DNA from 2 places in the Streptomyces malachitofuscus genome. Region 2 is predicted to be linked to the other one. Evidence: riboswitches for the same ligand, from Rfam matches in the RefSeq annotation. Region 2 holds a riboswitch; the other holds the start of a gene.
The links. A riboswitch is a leader RNA that binds a small molecule or an ion and turns the genes downstream of it on or off. The one in region 2 is predicted to bind S-adenosylmethionine.
Positions count from the first base shown of each region.

Region 1: linked by a shared signal. The riboswitch ahead of thrC (threonine synthase) and the one ahead of ACZ44S_RS27255 (aminotransferase class V-fold PLP-dependent enzyme) in region 2 are both predicted to bind S-adenosylmethionine.

Region 1 covers NZ_JBVIGA010000005.1:250,099-256,719, forward strand. The annotation lists gene ACZ44S_RS09525 (cold-shock protein) at 230-433, opposite strand; gene ACZ44S_RS09530 (MoaD/ThiS family protein) at 864-1,139, opposite strand; gene thrC (threonine synthase) at 1,221-2,516, opposite strand; SAM riboswitch class I at 2,535-2,682, opposite strand; gene ACZ44S_RS09540 (glucosyl-3-phosphoglycerate synthase) at 2,821-3,792, shown strand; gene ACZ44S_RS09545 (hypothetical protein) at 3,818-4,495, opposite strand; gene ACZ44S_RS09550 (alpha,alpha-trehalose-phosphate synthase (UDP-forming)) at 4,639-6,042, shown strand; gene otsB (trehalose-phosphatase) at 6,099-6,621, shown strand, end outside.
Region 2 covers NZ_JBVIGA010000020.1:154,431-161,051, reverse strand. The annotation lists gene qcrB (cytochrome bc1 complex cytochrome b subunit) at 1-698, shown strand, start outside; gene trpD (anthranilate phosphoribosyltransferase) at 855-1,919, shown strand; SAM riboswitch class IV at 1,998-2,114, shown strand; gene ACZ44S_RS27255 (aminotransferase class V-fold PLP-dependent enzyme) at 2,280-3,650, shown strand; gene ACZ44S_RS27250 (glycerate kinase) at 3,863-5,026, opposite strand; gene ACZ44S_RS27245 (SLC13 family permease) at 5,039-6,454, opposite strand; gene ACZ44S_RS27240 (response regulator transcription factor) at 6,532-6,621, opposite strand, start outside.

The DNA.
Region 1 (6,621 bases), on a different contig from region 2:
GCCCGCGGGCCTCACCGACCCGGTCCTCGTTGTCACTCTCACCTTCAGAGTGCTAACGCCAATGATTAGCACTCGACCCATGCGAGTGCAAGCGCCCATGGGGTGTACACGGGGGCGCTCAGCCGCGCGCGAACACCGCCGTACGGCGGTGGCGGGCACGGCGAAGGGCCCGTACCCCAAGAGGTACGGGCCCTTCGTCGGCAGAAGATCCTTGCGGCAGGTAGCGCGTTCAGGCGCTGAGACGAACCATGTCGGCCTGCGGGCCCTTCTGACCCTGCGAGATCTCGAACTCGACCCGCTGGCCTTCTTCGAGGGTGCGGTAGCCGTCCATCTGGATCGCGCTGTAGTGGACGAAAACATCCGCACCACCGTCGACCGCGATGAAGCCGTACCCCTTCTCCGCGTTGAACCACTTGACGGTGCCCTGAGCCATGCCTAACTCCCCTATTACTGGCCCTTGCACAGATCCACACTTCGCGGATCCGGGTCAGACCTCACCCCCCAACGGTTGGGGGCGTGCGCCGGAACGCGTCGACCGCGGCTGAATGTATCTGTCCAACTGCCGTCTGCAACAGGTCAATCGGACGAGAAATCTGGACGACACCGGTCCGGAATGTGGCGAGAATTCGCCTGAATTCAGGTCAAGTCGGGCCGGGCAAACGTCACAAATGCCGCGAGAAGGGCCCACACTTTGGCTACATCCAGTCGGGCGGGCGGCAGAAATTCACGGTGCTCGATCAGTGGATCAGGAGCGCGTTCCCCAACCCTACCGCGCTCAATCCCATGGAATTGCCCCCTCCGCATCTCTCACGGAGGGGGCAAAGTCCTCTACGCTCGGTCACCGCCATTACCGAAGGTAATGATCAGCCGCCGGCCACCGCCGGAATGATCGACACACCGGCCCCGTCCGGGGTGGCCGTGTCGAGCCCCTGCTCGAACCGCACGTCGTCGTCGTTGACGTACACGTTGACGAACCGACGCAGCTTGCCCTGATCGTCCAGGACCCGGGCGGCGATGCCCGTGTGGTTCTTCTCCAGGTCCGAGATGACCTCGGCGAGGGTGGTCCCCTCGGCGTTCACCTCGGCCTTGCCGCCGGTGTAGGTGCGCAGGATGGTAGGGATGCGAACAGTAACGCTCACTGTGAAACCTCCGGTCAGGTGACGTACCCAGGGGCGCGGGGAACTGCGCGATCCGTCACGACAGCCCCGCGGAAGAACAACTCAGACAAGACCGGCTTCACGGAACGACTCCAGGCTCGGACGGATCGTCGCCGTCAGCCCTGTGCCGGCCACCGCGTCCAGCGTCTTCAGACCATCACCCGTGTTGAGCACGACCGTGGTCAGGGACGGGTCGAGCACACCGCTCTCGAGAAGCTTCTTCGTCACGCCGACCGTGACACCCCCCGCGGTCTCCGCGAAGATCCCCTCCGTCCGCGCGAGCAACGTGATCGCCTCGACGATCTGCTCGTCCGTGACGTCCTCCACCGCACCGCCCGTGCGACGGGCGATGTCCAGGACGTACGGACCGTCCGCCGGGTTCCCGATCGCCAGCGACTTGGCGATCGTGTCCGGCTTCTGCGGACGGACGACGTCGTGCCCGGCCTTGTACGCCGTGGAGACCGGCGAGCACCCCTCCGCCTGCGCACCGAAGATCTTGTACGGCTTGTCCTCGACGAGCCCGAGCTTGATCAGCTCCTGCAGCCCCTTGTCGATCTTCGTGAGCTGCGAGCCGGAGGCGATCGGGACCACGATCTGGTCGGGCAGCCGCCATCCCAGCTGCTCGCAGATCTCGTAGGCGAGGGTCTTGGAGCCCTCCGCGTAGTACGGCCGCAGGTTGACGTTGACGAAGCCCCAGCCCTCGCCGGCCGGGTCGCCGATCAGCTCGGAGCAGAAGCGGTTCACGTCGTCGTAGTTGCCCTCGATGCCGACGAGCTCCCCGCCGTAGACGGCGGCCATGACGACCTTGCCCTGCTCCAGGTCGTGCGGGATGAACACGCAGGAGCGGAAGCCCGCGCGGGCGGCGGCGGCACCGACCGCGCCGGCGAGGTTGCCGGTCGAGGAGCAGGACAGCGTGGTGAAACCGAAGGCGCGGGCGGCCTCGATGGCCTGGGCCACGACGCGGTCCTTGAAGGAGTGCGTCGGGTTGCCGGAGTCGTCCTTGATGTACAGGCCGCCGGTGACGCCCAGCTCGCGGGCGAGGTTGCCGGCCTGGACGAGCTTGGTCCAGCCGGGGTTCAGGTTCGGCTTGGTCGCGACGTCCGCCGGGACGGGCAGCAGGGGCGCGTAACGCCAGATGTTCGCGGGTCCCGCTTCGATCCGCTTGCGGAGCTCCTCGGTGTCGTGGGCCGAGAAGTCGTAGGCGATCTCCAGCGGGCCGAAACACTCCTCGCAGGCGAAGACCGGGCCGAGGGGCACGCGGTGACCGCATTCGCGGCAGGACAGCGCGGCGGCGGAGCCCAGGTCGACGGAGTTCGCGGCGGCGGAGTCGGTGGAGCTTGCAACAGTCTGCACAGCCATGTGAGGCGAGGCCCTTTCTCCTCATCTTCCTCACGACGCATCTCGCCGTGAGACGGATTTGGCACCTTCCCTAGCCGGGAGCCTCGCCACGTCCCTGTGACAAGAACCGACTGGAGGGTTGCCGGGGCTTCATCGGGCCGTTTCCCTCTGCCCCTCTGGATGAGCGGTGTTCAGTTGTCCGCGCGACGACCCCGGCATGCGATGGTCATCGGCGTTGTTCAAGACTGTAACCGAAGGCCTGGATGGTGGAGACAGTCCGTCCGAACCGCGAGATGGATCACAGGCCAGTGAGGAGCCGGGGACCGTGCTGGAAGAAGTCGAGCGCTGGCTGACCGAGCGTTCCTGGTCCGTGGCCGACCGACCGCTCCACCGGCTCCTGGCGGCGAAACGCGCGACGGGGCAGACGGTGAGCGTGGTGCTGCCCGCGCTGAACGAGGAGGCGACGGTCGGCGAGATCGTCTCGCGGATCCGGCGCGACCTGGTGCTCCGGGCCCCGCTGGTCGACGAGGTCGTGGTGGTCGACTCGGGCTCGACCGACCGCACGGCCGAGGAGGCGGCGGCCGCGGGCGCGACGGTGGTGCACCGGGACGCGATCCTGCCCCGGGTGCCGGCGGTCCCCGGCAAGGGCGAGGTGCTGTGGCGGTCGCTGCTGGTCACCCGGGGCGACATCGTGTGCTTCGTCGACGCGGACCTCAGGGAGTTCTCCTCCGACTTCGTCTCCGGCATCGTCGGCCCGCTCCTCACCGAACCCGGCGTGCAGCTGGTCAAGGCCATGTACGACCGTCCGCTCACGGTGTCCGGCGGGCCCGCCTCCGGCACGGTCGCGGCCGGTCAGGGCGGCCGGGTCACCGAGCTGGTGGCCCGCCCGCTGCTGAACATGCACTGGCCCCGGCTGGCCGGCTTCGTCCAGCCGCTGGGCGGCGAGTACGCGGCCCGCCGCACCCTGCTCGAACAGCTCCCGTTCCCGGTCGGCTACGGCGTCGAGCTCGGCATGCTGGTCGACGCCCTGCACCTGGTGGGCCTGGACGCGCTGGCCCAGGTCGACGTCGGGGTGCGCAAGCACCGGCACCAGGACGGCCAGGCCCTCGGCCGCATGGCCGCCGCGATCTACCGCACCGCGCAGCTGCGCCTGGCCCGCGGTCACATGATCCGGCCGTCCCTGACCCAGTTCGAGCGCACGGGCGCCACCTTCGAAGCCCGGACGTACTCCGTCGACACGGAGGAGCGGCCGCCGATGGCCGAGATCGCGGAGTACCAGGCCCGCAGGGTGGCCTGACCCTCCGGCCGCCCCTGCCCCGGGATCAGCCGGCCACGCCGTCCGACCAGCGCCAGATGCCGCCGGAGTCCAGCGCGCAGGTCAGGTACTCGCCGCCCCGGCCGTGCGTGCTCAGTCCCCGGTGCTTCTTGGCGCAGAACTGGCCGTCGGCGTAGCAGTTGCCGGCCGGGCTGGTGAGCTCGCAGGTGCCCGTACCGCCGCCCCCGGTGCCCCCGCTTCCGCCCGCCTCCTGCGTCGGCGCCGGTTCGGGGGTCGGGGTGGGCTTCGGGGTGTGCAGCAGGCGGCCGTCGCAGTCGCGGCCGTCGCGCGGGACGGTGAACGTCACGCCGTCGGACCCGTCGGTCTGCTCGCAGACCTTCTCGCCGCTGCCCCAGGAGGAGGCCCGCTTGCCGGTGCCCTCCAGGCGGACGGTGTGGTCGAGGCCGGCCTTCTCGGCCGCGCGGATGGCCGTCCCGACGCGGTCGCCGGTGTGGTCCGACAACGTGACGGGGGTCGGGGTGGGCGTAGGGGTGGGCGTCTCGGTGGTGGGGGACGCCTCGGGCGTGGGGCTGCCGCTGCTCGGCGTGGCGGTGACCGCCGCGGGCCGGTCGTCCGCGCCCTGTGTGCCGGCGTCTGCGCCGCCGCAGCCGGCCAGGGCCAGCGCGGAGGCCGCGATCAGCGCCGTCGTCCCGGCGAATCCGCGCATGCGTATGCGTATGGGCATGGCGCCCACCCCCCAGATGTTGAAACGTGCACCACGCATCCTCCGCTCGTTCACATCCCCCACACAACCCACGTGACCAAATCGCCACCGAGGTGACGCGCGGGCACGTTTGAGGTTCCGGGGGCCGGGCTAGGTTGAGGCGTATGGCTGCAAGCTTCGGTGCTGCTCGCGTGCTGGTCGCCTCCAACCGGGGACCGGTGTCGTACGAGGTGGGAGAGGACGGCTCGCTGCGGGCCAGGCGGGGCGGCGGCGGACTGGTGTCCGGGCTGTCGGCGATCGGGCCGGAGGCGGGTGCGCTGTGGGTGTGCTCGGCGCTGTCCGACGGCGACCGCGAGGCCGTGCGGCGCGGGGCCGGCGAGGACGGCGTACGGATGCTGGACATCCCGGCGGACGTGCACGCGGACGCGTACAACGGGATCGCCAACTCGGTGCTGTGGTTCGTGCACCACATGCTCTACCAGACGCCCCTGGAGCCGGTCTTCGACGCGGAGTTCCGCCGCCAGTGGGCGTCGTACGAGACCTACAACCGCGCGTTCGCCGAGGCGCTGGCCGAGGAGGCGGCGCAGGGTGCGGCGGTGCTGGTCCAGGACTACCACCTGACGCTCGTCCCCGGGATGCTCCGGGAACTCCGCCCGGACCTGCGCATCGGGCACTTCTCGCACACCCCGTGGGCGCCGCCGGAGTACTTCGCGATGCTGCCCGACGACATCGCCCGCCAGGTGCTGCGCGGGATGCTCGGCGCCGACCGGCTGGGCTTCCTCACCCGGCGCTGGGCGGACGCGTTCACCGCGTGCTGCGAGCGCTTCGCGGGCGGGCTCGGCGACACCCGGATCGGCGTGCACGGGCTGGGCGCCGACGCGGACTTCCTGCGCGCCCGCTCCCACGAGGCCGACGTCGACGAGCGGATGGCCGCGCTGCGGGAGGAGATCGGCGAGGGGCGCCGGACCATCGTCCGGGTCGACCGCACCGAGCTGTCGAAGAACATCGTGCGGGGCCTGCTGGCGTACCGGCAGCTCCTGGACGACCGCCCCGAGTGGCGCGAGCGCGTGGTGCACGTCGCCTTCGCCTACCCCTCCCGGCAGGACCTCGCCGTCTACCGCGACTACACCGCCGAGGTGCAGCGGCTCGCCGAGGACATCAACGAGCGCTACGGCACGCCCGGCTGGCGGCCCGTCGTCCTCCACGTCAAGGACGACTTCGCGCGCTCGCTGGCCGCGTACCGGCTGGCGGACGTGGCCCTGGTCAACCCCATCCGCGACGGCATGAACCTGGTCGCCAAGGAGGTACCGGTCGTCTCCGACGCGGGCTGCGCGCTGGTGCTGTCACGGGAGGCGGGCGCCCACGAGGAGCTGGGCGAGGACGCGATCACGGTCAACCCCTACGACGTCGTCGAAACCTCCCGCGCCCTGCACGAGGCCCTGACGATGAGCCCGGCCGACCGCACCGACCGCACCAAACGCCTGGCGGCCTCGGCGACGGCGCTCCCCCCGGCCCGCTGGTTCCTGGACCAGTTGGAGGCACTGCGGGACGGGACGCCGTCCCGCTGACCGGGATGGCCGGTCGGGCAGGCGTGCGACCCGGTGGCCGTGGATAGGTTGGGCGTATGGCCAGCCATACGGATTCCACGGACCCGAATGCCACGCCCACGCCCGCCACGCAGGCCGGCCGGGAGGGACTGGAGGCGCTTCTCGCCCGCCCCGGGAAAGCACTGATCGGGCTCGACTTCGACGGGACGCTCGCACCGATCGTGGCCGATCCCGAGCAGGCCCGCGCGCACCCCGACGCGGTACCCGCGCTCGCCGCGCTCGCCCCGAAGGTGGCCGCGGTCGCGGTCGTCACGGGCCGGCCGGCGGGGGTCGCGGTACGCAACGGGGGCTTCGCGGGCGTTCCCGGTCTGGAGCACCTCGTCGTGCTCGGCCACTACGGCGCCGAGCGCTGGGACGCCGTCACCGGCACCGTCACCGCGCCCGCGCCGCATCCCGGTGTCGCCTCCGCCCGCGCGGAGCTTCCGGGGCTGCTCGACCGGGTCGGCGCGTGGCAGGGCACCTGGATCGAGGAGAAGGGCCGGGCGGTGGCCGTGCACACCCGCAGGGCCGACGATCCGGAGGCCGCGTTCGAGGCCCTGC
Region 2 (6,621 bases):
GCTTCTCCGAGGGCCTGATCCGTGTCATGCCGGGCTGGGAGATCAACTTCTGGGGTCACACGCTCGTCCTGGGTGTGTTCATCCCGCTGCTGATCTTCCCGCTGGTCCTGGTCGCCATCGCCGTGTACCCGTTCATCGAGTCCTGGATCACCGGTGACAAGCGCGAGCACCATATCCTGGACCGCCCGCGCAACGCCCCGACGCGCACCGCCTTCGGCGTCGCCTGGATCACGCTGTACTTCGTGCTCCTCGTCGGTGGTGGCAACGACATCTGGGCCACCCACTTCCACCTGTCGATCAACGCCATCACCTGGTTCGTGCGGGTCGCGTTCTTCGTTGCTCCGGTCCTGGCGTTCATCGTCACCAAGCGGATCTGCCTCGGCCTCCAGCGCCGGGACAAGGACAAGGTGCTGCACGGCCGCGAGTCGGGCATCATCAAGCGCCTGCCGCACGGCGAGTTCATCGAGGTGCACGAGCCGCTCAGCCAGGAGCAGCTGCACACCCTCACCGCGCACGAGCAGTACAAGCCGCTCGAGCTCGGCCCGGAGGTCGACGAGAACGGCGTCCGGCGCAAGGTGAAGATGACCGAGAAGCTGCGCGCCAAGCTCAGCAAGGGGTACTACGGCGAGGAGTCGCAGATCCCGAAGCCGACCGTCGAGGAGTACAAGGAGATCACGAGCGGCCACGGCCACCACTGATCGCCTTCAGCGCCTCACCTCAGTCGCCACACGACGGCGAAGGGCCCCCGTCCGTTCTGCGGACGGGGGCCCTTCGCCGTCCCCGGAGCTGGATAGGGTGGAGCCCGGGACCCCTCCGGTCCCCAGGACCCACATCCACGACCATCAGGAGCGGCCATGAGCGCTGTGACCCCCGCTGGAGGCGACACCGCGGCGGGCCGCTCCTGGCCCGCCCTGCTGAACGGACTGCTGGACGGCCGGGACCTGTCCGCCGACGACACCGCCTGGGCGATGGACCTGATCATGCGCGGCGAGGCGACCGACGCGCAGATCGCCGGCTTCGCGGTCTCCCTGCGGGCCAAGGGCGAGACGGTCGAGGAGATCACCGGCTGTGTACGGGCGCTGTACGACCACGCCAATGTGATCGAGGTGCCGGGCGCGACGGTCGACATCGTCGGCACCGGCGGCGACGGCGCCAAGACGGTCAACATCTCCACGATGTCGTCGATCGTGGTGGCCGGCACCGGCGCCAAGGTCGTCAAGCACGGCAACCGGGCCGCGTCCTCGGCCTCCGGCGCCTCCGACGTCCTGGAGAAGCTCGGCGTCAACCTCGAACTGACCCCGCGACGGGTCGCCGAGGTCGCCGAGGAGGCCGGGATCACCTTCTGCTTCGCCGTGAAGTTCCACCCGGCGCTGCGCCACGTCGCCGCCGCCCGCGGTCAGCTGGGCATCCGCACGGTGTTCAACTTCCTCGGCCCGCTGGCCAATCCGGCGAAGGTCAAGGCCCAGGCGGTCGGGGTCGCCGACCCCCGGATGGCGCCCATCATGGCGGGAGTCTTCGCCGGACGCGGACACTCCTCGCTGGTGTTCCGCGGCGACGACGGCCTGGACGAGCTGACCACCACCGCCACCTCCAAGGTGTGGGTGGTCCGCGACGGCAAGGTCGCCGAGGAGACCTTCGACCCGCGCGACGTCGGGATCGACCTCGTGCCCGTCGAGGCCCTGCGCGGCGCCGACGCCTCCTACAACGCGGAGGTCGCCCGCCGCCTGCTGGACGGCGAACAGGGCCCGGTGCGGGACGCGGTGCTGCTGAACTCGGCGGCGGCGCTGGTCGCCCTGGAGCCGGGCCCGGGCACCCTGACCGAACAGCTCCGTGCCGGGATGGCGAAGGCGGCCGAGGCGATCGACTCGGGGGCCGCCAAGCGGGTCTTGGAGCGCTGGGTGGCCGTCAGCAACGCGTGAGCCGCCCCCACGGTGTGATGTCCCGCGATCCGGACACGGGTTGCGGGACATCGATCACCTCACGTATTTTCCTGACCAGGTCATGAGCGACAGCCATCAGGCCCCGGCCGGCTGTCCGGCAACCCTCCGTCCGTGGCGGGGTGCCCCGGGTGAGGACCAGGCCGTGAGCAGCAAGGCCCACGGCAAGCGCGGACCCCTCGAAACACCAGGGGTCCTGGTCGTCGAGGAGCCTTCCGTGAGCAAGCGAATGCGTTAGGGCTGCCGAGCCCCGCCTCCGCACACCCTCTTTCCCTCTTCTCCTGCGCGCTGGAGCGACGCCCGCTCGCGCGAGGATTCCGCCTGCCCCACGGGAGTTCCGCCATGTCCGTCTCCACCGTCGCCGCCGACCCGACCGTCCGTGCCCCGCTGCCCGTCCTGGGCCGGGACGTCACCGTCCCCCTCGTCACCGGCGGCGAAGTCACCTACGCCGCCCTCGACTACGCCGCCAGCGCGCCCGCCCTCCAGCGCGTGTGGGACGACGTGGCCGCCTACGCGCCGTACTACGGCAGCGTCCACCGGGGCGCCGGCTACCTCTCCCAGCTCTCCACCGACCTGTTCGAGAACGCCCGCAGGACCGTCGCCGAGTTCCTCGACTGCCGTACCGGGGACCAGGTGGTCTTCACCCGGTCCACCACCGACTCCCTGAACCTGCTCGCCTCGGCGCTCCCCGACGGCTGCGAGGTCTTCGTCTTCGAGACCGAGCACCACGCCTCCCTGCTGCCCTGGCGCGACGCCCGCGTCACCTACCTCGACGCCCCGGACGGCCCGCGCCGGGCCGTGGAGACCCTCGAGCGCGCCCTCGCCGGCCGGGACCCGCACGGCCCGGCCCTGGTCTGTGTCACCGGCGCCTCCAACGTCACCGGTGAGCTGTGGCCGGTACGGGAACTGGCCGCCGCCGCCCACGCGCACGGCGCGCGCATCGTGCTGGACGCCGCCCAGCTCGCCCCGCACCACCCGGTGAGCGTGAGCGGCCTCGACGTCGACTGGGTCGCCTTCTCCGGGCACAAGCTGTACGCGCCCTTCGGCTCGGGTGTGCTGGCCGGACGTGCCGACTGGCTGCGGGCGGCCGAGCCCTACCTCGCGGGCGGCGGCGCCAGCCGCACGGTCACCCGGCGCGCGGACGGGGGAGTGGACGTGGTGTGGCACGACAGCGCCGCCCGCCACGAGGCCGGCTCGCCCAACGTCATCGGCGCCTACGCCCTCGCCTCCGCGTGCCGGGCGCTCACCGAGGCCGGCTTCGAGGCGCTGGCCGTGCGCGAGGAGCGGCTGATCCGCACGGTGCGCGAAGGGCTCGCGGACGTTCCCGAGGTGCGGTTCCTGTCGCTGTTCGGGGACGACGCCCCGCGCGTCGGCGTGCTGTCCTTCGTCGTCGAGGGCTGGAACAGCTCGCACTTCGCCGCCGCGCTGTCCGCCGAGTACGGCATCGGCGTACGGGACGGGCTCTTCTGCGCGCACCCGCTGGTGCGGCGGCTGCTCGGCAGCGATCCGGGGGCGCAGGGCGAGTGCGGGGCGCCCGAGGCGGCGGCGCCGGGGGAGAAGTCGCTCAACGCGATCCGGGTCAGCTTCGGTGCGGGTACGCCGGACGAGCACGTGGAGCGTTTCGTGCGGGCGGTACGGGAACTGGTCCGGGACGGGGCGCGCTGGACCTACCACACGGTCGACGGCCGCTGCGTCCCCGACCCCTCTGCCTGAGAGTTTCCTCGCCCCCGCCGCCCCTTCCCGTCCCGACCTGGGGCTCCGCCCCAGACCCCGCTCCTCAAACGCCGGAGGGGCTGGATTGTGCCGGACGGGCTGAATACTTCAGCCCGTCCGGCGTTTGAGGACGAGGCCCGAAGGGCCGAAAGGGGGGTCTGGGGGCGCAGCCCCCAGGGTCGGGACGGGAAGGGGCGGCGGGGGCGGAAGAATCAGCCGCGGGCCGGCACGGGCAGACGGGCGCCCAGGACGATCATGCGCAGGGCGCGCTCCGTCGCGTCGGTGAGCAGCTCCGCGCCGCGGACCAACGCCTCCCCCAGCGCCATCGGCGCGGGCAGAATGCCATGACAGGCATCCACCCCCGGCACCTCCCCCGCCCCCTCACCCAACGTCCCCGCCAACGCCAGCACCGGCCGCCCCGACAGTTTGGCGCGCCGCGCCACCTCCGCCGGGACCTTGCCGCGCGGCGTCTGGTGGTCCAGCGCACCCTCCGCGGTGACGACCAGATCGGCACGCGCCAGCCGGGCGTCCAGGTCGAGATGGTCCAGCAGGACGTGGAAGCGCGGCAGGAGCGACGCACCCAGGGCGGCGAGTCCGGCACCCAGCCCGCCCGAGGCGCCCGTGCCCCGCCCGAGCCGCAGATCGACGCCGGTGACGGCGAGATCGCGGGTGAGGACCCGCGCCCAGTTCTCCAGCCCCGCCGACAGCTCCTCGACCTGTGCCGGCGTCGCCCCCTTCTGCGGACCGAACACCCGGGCCACGCCCCGCTCCCCGCACAGCACGTTGTAGGGGTTGCAGGCGACCAGGAACTCCACGTCCGCGATGCGGGGATCGAGACCGGTGGGATCGATCCGCGCCAACCGGGTCAACTCACCGCCTCCCGGGCCCAGTTCGAAGCCGTCCGCGTCCACCAGCCTGGCGCCGAGCGCCTGGAGCGCCCCCGCACCCCCGTCGGAGGTGCCCGAGTCACCGCAGCCGACCAGGATCCGCCGCACGCCCTGGTCGAGCGCGGCGCGGATCAGTTCCCCGACGCCGTACGTGGTGGTGGCGCCCGGGTCGCGCCGGGTGCGGGGGACGAGGGAGAGGCCGGCGACCGCCGCCATCTCCACGACCGCCGTGTCCCGGGAGCCGAGCAGCGCGAAGTGGGTGCCGACCGGTTCGCCGACCGGGCCGGTGGCGGCCAGCGCGACCAGCCGCCCGCCGGTCGCCGAGGCCAGCGCGGAGGCCGTGCCCTCACCGCCGTCCACCAGGGGGATCCGGTCGATCTCGGCGTCCGGAAGCACCCGGCGCACGCCCGCCGCGATGGCGTCGGCGGCGGCCCGGGCGGACAGTGACTCCTTGAAGCCGCTGGGGGCGACCACGACACGGTTCAGCATGAGGGGAACTCCTTATCGAGTCACGGGGACGCCGAGCAGCGGCCACACCGCGACGGCGAACAGCAGGACCAGGGCGGCGGTGAGCGGTGCCAGCACGGCGGACAGCCGCAGCAGGTCGCGCGGCGTGTAGGTGGGGGTGCCGGGGATCTCCGCGAAGAGCGTGACCGGCTTCGCGGAGGCCGGGAGCGTGTGGCAGAAGCCCGCGGCGGCGGTGGAGGCGAGCGCCGCCGCGACCGGGTTCACCCCGGCGCCCACGGCGGCCGCGACCACCAGCGGGACCAGCACGGAGGAACGGGCGGAGCGGGACTGGAGCAGCAGATGGGCCGCCGTGCTGACCGCGACGACGACCGCCAGGAACGTCACCGGGCCGATCCCCGCCGGCAATCCGCCGACCAGCCATGCCGCCGCCCCCGACTCGGCGAGCGCGACACCCATCGCCATCGTCGCCGCCATGAACAGCAGCAGCGACCAGGGCACCGTCTTCAGCGCGTCCTTCAGCCGTACGGTGCCCAGCGCCGGCGAGGCGGCCACCACCGCGCCTATCAGTGCGACCACGGCCGGCGACACCCGGTGCAGCGGCTCGCTGCACCACAGGGCGACGACCGTGGCCAGCAGCAGGGCGCAGCGCTTCTCGGCCTGGGTCCAGGGACCGGTGACCGGACGGTCGCTGTGCCGCTGGATCTCCTCGGCGCTGATGTGCACGGGTGCCGTGCGGTCGACGCGCCGGGTGGTGGTCGCCAGCACGGCCTCCGCGGCGAGATGGGAGGAGGCCACGGCCAGTGGCAACCCCAGCAACAGCCACTCCGTGAAGCCGACCCGGTCTCCGGTGGCCTCCCACAGCACGGACACGGTGATCAGATGCGCACCCGCACCGATCAGTGTCGCCACCGCGGACAGCAGGATCACGGTCGGGAACAGCAGCGCCAGCATCACGACCAGTCGTTTCCGGTCGGCGAGCGCCTTGGCGAGGGCCAGGAACACCGGCAGGGCCAGCGCGGCCCGGCCCGAGGTGGCGGGCACCGCGAAGGCCGTGACGACGAGCGCGGCCGTCGTCAGGTGCGTCAACTGCCGCACCGTACGCGCCCCGCCGACCAGAAAGGCCGCCGCCCGGCCCGCGAGCCCGGTCCGGGTGACCGCGGCCGCCAGCACGAAGGCGCAGATCAGCAGCCACACCGTCGAGTCGCCCAGGGTGCCGAACAGGGTGTCGCTGCTGATCACCCCGGTCACCGTCAGCGCGAGTCCGGCGCCCAGCGCGATGTAGGTGTCGTCGATCGGCGTACCGATCCACGCGCAGGTCGCCAGCGCGAACACGGCGAGGGTGAACCGCGCGTCCCCGCCGAGGCCGGGGAAGTTGCCGGGGACCGCCAGCAGGGCGCACAGCGACAGGGCCGCGCACAGCACGGCGGTCAGTCGGGGATTCAGCGTCACGTCATCGACGATTCACCTGGGCCATGAGCCGTCGATGAGCCGAAGATGAAGGGAACTTCACCCAACGGCGGGAGCACTCACGCGGGAAGCCGGTAGCCCATTCCGCGGACCGTCTCCACCTTCTCCGCGCCGAGTTTCTTGCGCAGCGCCCGCACGTACACGTCCAC